Regions from separate parts of the Sphaerisporangium sp. NPDC005288 genome, predicted to be linked through region 2. Evidence: riboswitches for the same ligand, from Rfam matches in the RefSeq annotation. Region 2 holds a riboswitch; the other holds the start of a gene.
What was found. A riboswitch is a leader RNA that binds a small molecule or an ion and turns the genes downstream of it on or off. The one in region 2 is predicted to bind cyclic di-AMP.
Positions count from the first base shown of each region.

Region 1: it holds a riboswitch for cyclic di-AMP, as region 2 does, so the genes downstream of both, ABZU32_RS23625 (C40 family peptidase) here and ABZU32_RS39965 (hypothetical protein) in region 2, are expected to answer to the same signal.

Region 1 covers NZ_JBEXGT010000025.1:105,233-109,841, forward strand. The annotation lists gene ABZU32_RS23620 (hypothetical protein) at 1-888, opposite strand, end outside; gene ABZU32_RS23625 (C40 family peptidase) at 1,614-2,213, opposite strand; cyclic di-AMP (ydaO/yuaA leader) riboswitch at 2,296-2,454, opposite strand; gene ABZU32_RS23630 (metalloregulator ArsR/SmtB family transcription factor) at 2,955-3,530, shown strand; gene ABZU32_RS23635 (MFS transporter) at 3,527-4,609, shown strand, end outside.
Region 2 covers NZ_JBEXGT010000084.1:6,657-11,265, reverse strand. The annotation lists gene ABZU32_RS39970 (site-2 protease family protein) at 129-1,436, shown strand; gene ABZU32_RS39965 (hypothetical protein) at 1,592-2,533, opposite strand; cyclic di-AMP (ydaO/yuaA leader) riboswitch at 2,568-2,706, opposite strand; gene galT (galactose-1-phosphate uridylyltransferase) at 2,838-3,911, opposite strand; gene ABZU32_RS39955 (DeoR/GlpR family DNA-binding transcription regulator) at 3,908-4,609, opposite strand, start outside.

The DNA.
Region 1 (4,609 bases), on a different contig from region 2:
GAACCGCTCCAGGCTCATGCGGAGCGTGCGGGACAGCGCCGCCCGCACGTCCCCGTGCCTGGACTCACGGTAGAGGCTCACCAGAGCGCGTTCGCCGAAGCGCCCCGCGACATACCGGCAGGCGAGCCAGGCCTCCTCGTACGCCTGGGCCTGCCGCGCGGAGCCGGCGGCGAACGCCTCCGGCCCGGGCAGCCGTTCGGGCGTCCGTCCGGCGCGCACCTCGTCGGCCAGTTCGGCCGCGGCCCGGCGCGCCGGGATGCCGGCGTCGAGATAGCCGACGTAGTCCGCGAACCCCTCGACCAGCCATTTGGGCGTGCTCCCGTCGAGCGCCGCCCCGGTGGCGATGTGCGTGATCTCGTGGGCGAGGACGACGTCGCGGCCGGCGGCGGTCAGGCGGGCGAACGACCGCGGCTCCACGATCACCCGGTCGGCGCCCGCCACCGCGGCCAGGCCGCTCACCTGCGCTGGGGCGGCCAGCACGGCCGCCTGCTCGGTCGTGGCGGGAACGGCGATCAGCGGACGCACCGGGCCCACGACGCGGGCGACCAGCCGGCTCGCCCGGTCGGCCCGGCGCGCCAGGTCGGCGAACGCGGCTCCGGAGGCCACGGCGGCGGCCCCGCCTCCGGGGACGGGCCCGGTCGCGGAGGTTCTCGCAGCCTGCGGGACCGTGGTTCCAGAAGCCGTGAGGGCTCCAGGGGCGGTGAGGGCACCGGGGGCCGCGACCACGAGGGAGAGGTCGCCGCGAAAGGTCCGCGCGCCGGACCATATCTCCGGATGCTCGCCGATCAGCGTCCGCGCCCGCCGTCCGAGATCGTCCTCGACGGCGGAGGGCCCCGTCAGCACGGTCAGCAACCCCGCCAGGACGGCCCAGAGCCACACGACGCGCATGCGGGAAATCTACCTGCTCGTCCTTCCCGGCCACATCGGCGTCCCAGGGGCGGACTCACCTCAGCGTCCCGGCAGCGGACCCGTATCGACTTAAGAACGGTGGACCCGTATCGACGTCCCGGCGGCGGACGCGTCTCGGCTTCCCGGCGGCGGACCCGGTTCGACGTCGCGGCGGCGGACCCGCGGAGGTCGTGCCCGCTTTATCCGGCCACATCGGCCTTGCGGGACGCGGACGTGCGAAGGCCCCGTCCGCTCCGAGGGGGGAGGAGCGGACGGGGCCTTCACGACCGGCGCGAGGGGCATGTGCACCACCCGGAAACGTCTTCGAGGAGCGGGGGCACCTCTCGGAGACGCTCTCCCGGAGGAATCCTCGCGCCGATCGGCCTCCGGAACGGCAGGCAGATCGGCCTCCGGAACCGCCGGTCAGCTTCCGGAACCGCCGGTCAGCTTCCGGAACCGCCGGTCAGGGTCCGGAACCGCCGGTCAGGGTCCGGAAGCGCCGGCCGGCATCCCGGGACGGCCCGGAAACCGGACCGGCCCGTCGTGGGAACCGGGAGCGGATCGGCACGGGCGACCGGCGCACCCGACCCAGCGGAGCCCTGGATGGGCGGGGGTGGTTCCGCGGGTCAAGCGGGGGTCCAGCGCCAACCTGGAGCGGCAGGCGGAATCCGACCTGGTCATCCGATTGCTGGATGGCAGCGCCGACGCCGCGACGGTCCCGCCGGTCAGACGCCGGGGCGGACGGCGCCGACGAAGGACGCCTTCCGGTAGCCCGACAGCTTGTCGATGCGCACCCGCGCGCCGGTGTGCGGCGAGTGGATCATCTTGCCGTGCCCGACGTACATGCCGACGTGGCCGAGTCCGTAGAAGAACATCAGGTCACCCTGCTTGAGGTTCTTCCAGGACACCTTCTTCCGCACCGTGCGGAACTGGCTGGCGGCGATGCGGGGCAGCTTCACCCCGGCCTTGCGCCAGGCGTACAGCATCAGGCCGGAGCAGTCGAAGGCCCCCGGGCCGCTGGCGCCCCAGCGGTAGGGGTCGCCGATCTGCTTCTTCGCCACCGCGACGGCCGTGTGCGCCTTGAACTGCTGCCGGGCGGCCCTGCTCACTTTGGCCTTGCTCTTGGATGTGCGGGAGGTGCTGGATGTGCTCGCCTCGCTCACCGTGGCCGTGCCGGTGGGCTCGGAGGCCCCGGTGATGCTCGGTGTCTCGATCAGCCCGGCCGGGCCGTAGACGGACGGCTCTGAGGGTCCCTGAGCCGGTGCCGCCGTGGCGGCGTCAGCCGCCGTCGCCTGCGTCGCCACGGCTCCCACGGAGGCCGTCATGGTGAGCACCACACCGCCGAGAGAGAAGCGGGCAATGCGCGACAGACGAGGGTTCTGGGTGGTGCTGGACAGGATCGCTCCTTGATTCTTCCACTCACGCCTACCGGGTTAGCTGACGGATTCGGGCATGGAAGTAGCCCTACGACGCCAAGGCGTCGATTCACCCCCTGATCCCGCGTTCAGGATCAATTGGGTCCCCGGTTCCGTGCTCCTTGCCGCACGGATTCGGCAGGTCACCGCCCCTTTGGGGTCCTGGCTCGCGCCTTACTGGGGCGACGGCGACCGCTGGATTGTCATGCGTGGAGCCGGTCGGAAGACCGGCTCCGTTCGCGACGGCATGGCGTGCTCGCCGCGGGCCAGAAGTTACACAGAACCCCAAATTGAGGCAAAGCCGTGACCAAGTCACATAGATCAAATAGGGGGCTTCTTAATCAGGAAACCCCTGCACAACAAGCGCATCCGTTACCCGTATGTGATTCCCCTCACATATCCCGAAACGGCACCTGACGCGAGTCACACAGGTCACATCAGTCACACCCGTTCAGGGATCTTGGAGAGGGAACGGTCCACCTAGCCCCGCCCGGCGGACCGGGATTCGCACCCCCGCATGTCACGCTCCGCACCCGAGACCCGTTACCCACGACGTCTGTTCCGCAACGATCCTTCAGCAACAGTGCTTCCGCAATGAGAATTACGCAATATCTGTTGCGCAACGTCCATTGCTAATGTCAAAGTGGGCGCATGGCCGATGAAGACGTACGCACGATCACCGACTCACGGGTGCTGGCCGCCCTGTCGCATCCCACGAGGCGGCGCCTCATGGACGCGCTGAAGGTCTACGGTCCCTGCACCGCCAGCATGCTGGCCGAGCACACCGGGCAGGCCGTCGCCAACGCCAGCCACCACCTGCGCGTCCTGGCCGGCAGCGAGCTCATCGAGGAGGCCCCCGAGCTCGCCCGCGACCGGCGCGAGCGCTGGTGGCGGCTGTCCTCGGCCGAGCTGCGCTGGAGCGAGTCCGACTTCGGCGGCGACCCCGCGACCGCCGCCATCGCCAGCGCGGCGGCGTCCCTCAACCTCGAACACCACGTCAGCATGGTCCGCGCCTGGTACGCCGCGAGCGAGGACGAGCGGGCGGCCTGGCAGGACGCCCCCTTCTCCACCGACAAGTGGCTGCGGCTCACCCCCGACGAGCTGCACGAGTTCGAGGCGCAGTTCCTGGAGCTCCTCAGCCGGTGGGCCACCCGGGAGATCCCCGACGACGGGCGGCCCCGCGAGCCGGTGTTCGTCTTCGCCTTCGGCGTCCCGGGCCGGCCGTGAACGGCCTCACCGCGGCGGCCGCGCCCGCCGCGTCCCGATCCCGGGGCCGCTGGGGGCTGCTGCGCGACCGCGACTTCCGGCTGCTGTGGGTCGGCGAGACCACCAGCGGCTTCGGCAGCTCTCTCACCTCGGTTGCCCTGCCTCTGGTCGCGATCACCGCGCTCCACGCGACCACGCTGGAGGTCGCTCTGCTCACCGCCGCGGCGTGGGTGCCCTGGGTGATCATCGGCCTGCCCGCCGGAGCCTGGGTCGACCGCCTGCCCCGCAGGCCCGTGATGCTGACCTGCGACGCCGTGTCGTTCCTGCTGTTCCTCAGCATCCCGGTGGCCGCGTGGCAAGGCGTGCTGACCGTCGGCCATCTGCTGGCCGTCGCGCTGCTCACGGGCACCGCCAAGGTGTTCTTCCAGACCTCCTACCAGGTGTACCTCCCCTCGATCGTCGTTCCCGCCGACCTGCCCGAGGGCAACGCCAAGCTCCAGGGCGGCGAGTCGGCCGTCGAGGTGGTGGGCCCGGGAGCCGCCGGTCTGGTCGCCCAGGTGTTCGGCGCGGTCACCGCGCTGCTCGCCGACGCGGCGAGCTTCGTGGTCTCGGCGCTGTGCCTGCTCGGCATCAGGGCCCGCGAGGCCCCGGTGTCGCGCGAGCGGCGGGCCACGACGCTTCGACGCGAGATCGGCGAGGGCCTGCGCTTCGTCGCCCGCGACCCCTACCTGCGGGTGCTCACGGTGTTCGGGGCGGCCAGCAACCTCGGGCTCATGGGATACCAGGCCATCCTGGTCGTCTTCCTGGTGCGCGACGTCGGCGTCGGCCCCGGCGCGGTCGGCGGGCTGATGGCGGTCATGAGCGTCGGCGGCCTGGCGGGCGCGGCGAGCGCCACCTGGGTGTCCAGGCGGCTCGGCAGCGCCCGCGCCATGATCGTGTTCGAGGCGCTCGGCGCGCCGTTCGGCCTGCTCATTCCGCTGGCCCACCGGGGCCCGTGGCTGGCGGTCGCGGTGGCCGGCGGGTTCGTCCTGGTCACGGGCGTGGTGGCGGGCAACATCATCAAGGCGGGCTTCCGCCAGACCTACGTCCCCCGGCACCTG
Region 2 (4,609 bases):
CAAGTCACTCCTACGCTTGGTCGTTGAGTGTTGTTTTCCGGCGGCGGCCGAAGCCCTCGCGCGTTCGGTTACGCTCGGAACGGGCAATCCAAACAGAAGGCATCTTCTCCGACGTGGGGGTAGCACCTATGAGCTGGCTCGCAGTGGCCGGGTTTCTCATCTTCTTCGTCGGGTTGGCCGCGTCCATTGCCCTGCACGAGTTGGGCCATCTGGTGCCCGCGAAGTTCTTCGGCGTCAAGGTCACGCAGTACATGGTCGGTTTCGGGCCCACGATGTGGTCGCGCCGCCGCGGCGATACCGAATACGGCCTCAAGTGGATTCCGATGGGCGGCTACATCCGCATGATCGGGGCACTTCCCCCCCGGCCCAACGATGATCCGAACAAGCTTCGCAACATCTCCACCGGGCCGTGGCAGGCGCTCATCGAGAGCGCCAGGCAGGCGGCGCTGGAGGAGGTCAAGCCCGGCGACGCCGACCGCGTCCTGTACCGCAAGCCCTGGTGGCAGAAGGTCATCATCTTCATCGGCGGTCCCGCGATGAACTTCGTGCTGGCCTTCGTGCTGTTCGCCATCGTGCTGATGGGCTTCGGCATCTCGGTGCCCAAGCCCGTGGTCGCCGAGGTCTCCAAGTGCGTCGTCACCGTGGCCGAGCAGGAGAAGGGCCAGCAGTGCACCCCGGCCCACCGGTCCACGCCCGCGGCGCTCGCCGGACTCAGGGCCAAGGACAAGATCGTCTCGTTCGGCGGCAGGCCGGTGAACTCCTGGGACGACGCCAGTACGCTGATCCGCACCCATGGCGCGGGCCCGGTCGCCATCGGCATCGAGCGCGACGGCAGGCCGATGACGCTGAACGCCACGCTCATCGCGCAAGATCGCCCCTCCCTCGACGACCCGGAGAAGCTGGACAAGAACGTCGGCTTCCTCGGCGTCAGCCCCACCCTCGTCGTGGAGAAGCAGGGGCTCGGGTACGTCGTCGGCGCCATGGCCGACCTGGTCAGGCGCACCGGCTCGGCACTGCTGCAACTGCCGCAGAGGCTCGTCGGGGTCTGGCAGGCGGCCTTCGGCGGCGCCGAGCGTGACCTCAACAGCCCGCAGAGCGTCGTCGGCGCCGGGCGCCTGGGCGGCGCGATCGCCGCGGCGGCCATCCCGCTGGAGAACAAGATCGCCGGCTTCATCCAGCTCCTGGCCGGGTTCAACCTCGCGATCGGCATGTTCAACCTGATCCCGCTGATGCCGCTGGACGGCGGCCAGATCGCCGGCGGCCTGTGGGAGGGAATCAAGCGCGGTTACGCCCGGGTGCGCCGCCGCCCGATGCCGGGGCACGTGGACATCGCCAAGGCGCTGCCGCTGACGTACACGGTCGCGATCTTCCTGATCGCCATGAGCAGCCTGCTCATCTACGCCGACATCGTCAACCCCATCCGCCTGCCGGGCTGATCGGCCCCACCGGCGCCGGGCCGCGCGGCAGGCGCCCCGCAGGCACGTCGCGGTGCCACGCCCGCCGCCTGGTCACCGGGCGGCGGGTCACCGTAATACATCCTCCGGGCGAGTGTCCGGATGGAACTTTCACCGGCGGCAAGACGGCCGGACGGCTAGTACATCGAGATGTGCACGTGGTCGAAGTGGTTGGCGGTGATCCCGCCGCGGTTGGCCATCGACCGCCAGCCGGGAAAGCCCAGGTTGTAGATCCGCTGCCGGTAGATCACGTACTTCACGCCGAGCTTGCCGCCGTTCTTGATGGCCCAGGCGGCGATCTGCTCGCCCATCGCGACGCCGGCGGGCGAGGGCATCGCCCCGCCGGAGCTGAGCATGAAGTCGCACGCCCGGCCCAGCGGGTGCTCGCCACTGTTCTCGGGGCGGTAGCAGCCGACGGGGAACCGCAGCGGGAAGTGGTCCTTGACCTCGGCGCGCATCAGCCGCATCCGCGGGGTGATGTTCTCGCTCCCGGTCGGCAGCTCGGGCGCCCAACTGCCGTTGGCCTGCTTGCCCGGGGCGGTGGGCACGAGCCGGTCCAGCTTGTCCTTGATCTGGCCGATCAGTTTCTCGGCGTCCCTGCGCTGGGCGGTCACCTCGACGACGTCGTCGCGCAGGCCGTCGGTCAGCGCGGCCGCGTCGTCTGCCGCCTTCTTGCGGGCGTCACGGGCCGTGGCATATCGGCCGATCTCGGCGGACTGCTCGGCCTGGAGCTGTTGCAGCATCGCGGCGCCGCCGAAACCGGGCGACATGATCTCGCGCATCATGCCGAGACCGCTGCCCGCCTGGTAGCTGAGCTGGGCGATGTCGCCGACCTGGCCCTCGGAGGCGGTGAGCTCGGTCTCCGCGGCCTTCAGCCGCTCGCGGGCCTTCTTCTCCGCGGCCTTGGCCTTGGCGACCGCGACGCGCTTGGCGTTGTACTGGGCGATCAGCTTGTCGACCTGCTTGCCGAGGGCGGCGAGCTGTGCCTTGAGCTGTTTCTCGGTGGGTTTGGGGGCGGCGGCGCCGGCCGTGGACGGGCCGAGCACCAGGGCGGCCACCATCAGAGCGCAGGCGGCCACGGAACCGTGGCGGCCGGAAGACAGGGGCAGAGCCCGCTCCTCTCCATCTGCCGACCGGGTTAGCTGACGGGTTCGGGCCGGAGACGCCCTACCACACGTGTGGATTCACCCCAGAGGAACCGATGGGTCCCCGGCTCCCAGGCGGGGCACCTGGGATTAGGCGGACCGGCCGTTACGGCCGGTGTGTGATGGATGGTAGTGGTAGATCCGTATTTATGGCGACCCCGGAGGTGACGTCCCCCGACGTGGCGTGCGCGGGGTCACCGCCGCCGCGTCAGCGGCGGACCGTCCAGGGCGGGCGCGGTCACGGCTGCTCGCGCAGCATCCGGGCGGCCTCCTCGGGCAGCACGTCGTTGACGAACGCGCCCATCGCCGACTCCGACCCGGCCAGGTACTTCAGCTTCTGCGCCGCCCGCCGGATGCTGAACAGCTGCAGGTGCAGGTAGGCGAGGTCGCGCCCGGTGCGCACGGGCGCCTGGTGCCAGGCCGCGACGTAGGGCATGGTGACCCCGAACAGCCCGTCCAGCCGCCGCAGCAGGTCGGTGTAGAGCGGGCCGAAGGCCGCGCGCTCCTCGGCGTCCAGCTCGCGAAGGTCGGCCGCCCTGCGGTTGAGGTAGACGTGCACCTCGAACGGCCACCGCGCCGCCGCGGGGACGAACGCCGTCCAGTGCTCGTTGGAGGCGACCACGCGCGTCTCGGCCTTGCGCTCGGCGGCCAGCACGTCCGCGAACAGGTCGCCGCCCGTGCGCTCGCGGTAGCGGGCCGCCGAGGCCAGCATCTGCCGCGTGCGAGGCGTCACGTACGGATAGGCGTAGATCTGGCCGTGCGGGTGCGCCAGCGTGATGCCGATCTCGGCGCCGCGGTTCTCGAACGGGAACACCTGCTCCACGCCGTCCAGCCGCGAGAGGTGGTCGGTGCGGTCGGCGAGCGCCACCAGCACCAGATCGACCTGCTCGGGAGACAGCCGGGAGAAGGAGGAGTCGTGCCGGGAGGTGAAGCACACCACCTCGCACCGGCCGACGCCGGGCCGCACCTCGCTCAGGCCGCCCACATCCTCGTAGTGGCCCAGGTTGAAGCTGAAGGACGGGAAACGGTTCTCGAACACCGCGACGTCGTAGTCGGCGGCGGGGATCTCGGTCGCGTGGCCCGGCCGGGAGGGGCACAGAGGGCATTCGTCGGTGGGAGGCAGGAACGTGCGGCCCTGGCGGTGCCCGGCGATGGCGATCCACTCGTCCATCACCGGGTCGTACCGCAGCTCCGAGGCCGCGGGGCGCGGGGGCAGCTCGCGGGTGTCGGCGGCGCCGCGGTCGGCGTTCTCGTCGTGGTCGAAGTAGATGAGCTCTCGCCCATCGGCGAGCTGGGTGACGGTCCGCTTCACCGGGCCACCTCCTGTCCGGCGGCCGGCTGAGCCGCCTGTCCTGTCGTGTCGGCGGCCCGGGCCGCCCGTTCTGTTCCCGGAGCGCGGTTCGCGCGTCCGGACCCGCCGGCGTCGCGCGCCGGCTCGGTCGATGGCGCCGTCCCCGCGGGGTCGGCCAGCAGCAGCGTGCCGGCCTGCTCGGACAGCGCCGATCTGGCCTCCTCCGGCAGGCCGGTGTCGCTGATCACGACGTGCGCCTCGTCCAGCTTGGCGATCGTGCTGATGCCGACGGTGCCCCACTTGGTGTGGTCGGCCAGCACGACCAGCCGCTGCGCCGCCGCGACCAGTTCGCGGTCGGTCTCGGCCTCAAGGATGTTGGGGGTGGTGAAGCCCGCCCTGGGGTTCATGCCGTGCACGCCGAGCATCAGCGTGTCGACGTTGAGCGCGCGGATGGCCGCCACGGCGACCGGCCCCACCAGCGCGTCCGACGGCGTGCGCACCCCTCCGGTGAGCACGACGGTCTGGTCGGCGCGCCCGGCCCGGTGGAAGACGTCGGCGACCTGGACGGAGTTGGTGATGACCGTGAGGTGGGGGACGTCGGCCAGGTGATGGGCCAGGGTCCAGGTGGTCGTGCCGGCCGACAGCGCGACCGCGCTGCCCGGGCGCACCAGCTCGGCGGCGCGGCGGGCGATCGCCTCCTTCTCGGCCTGCTGGCGCAC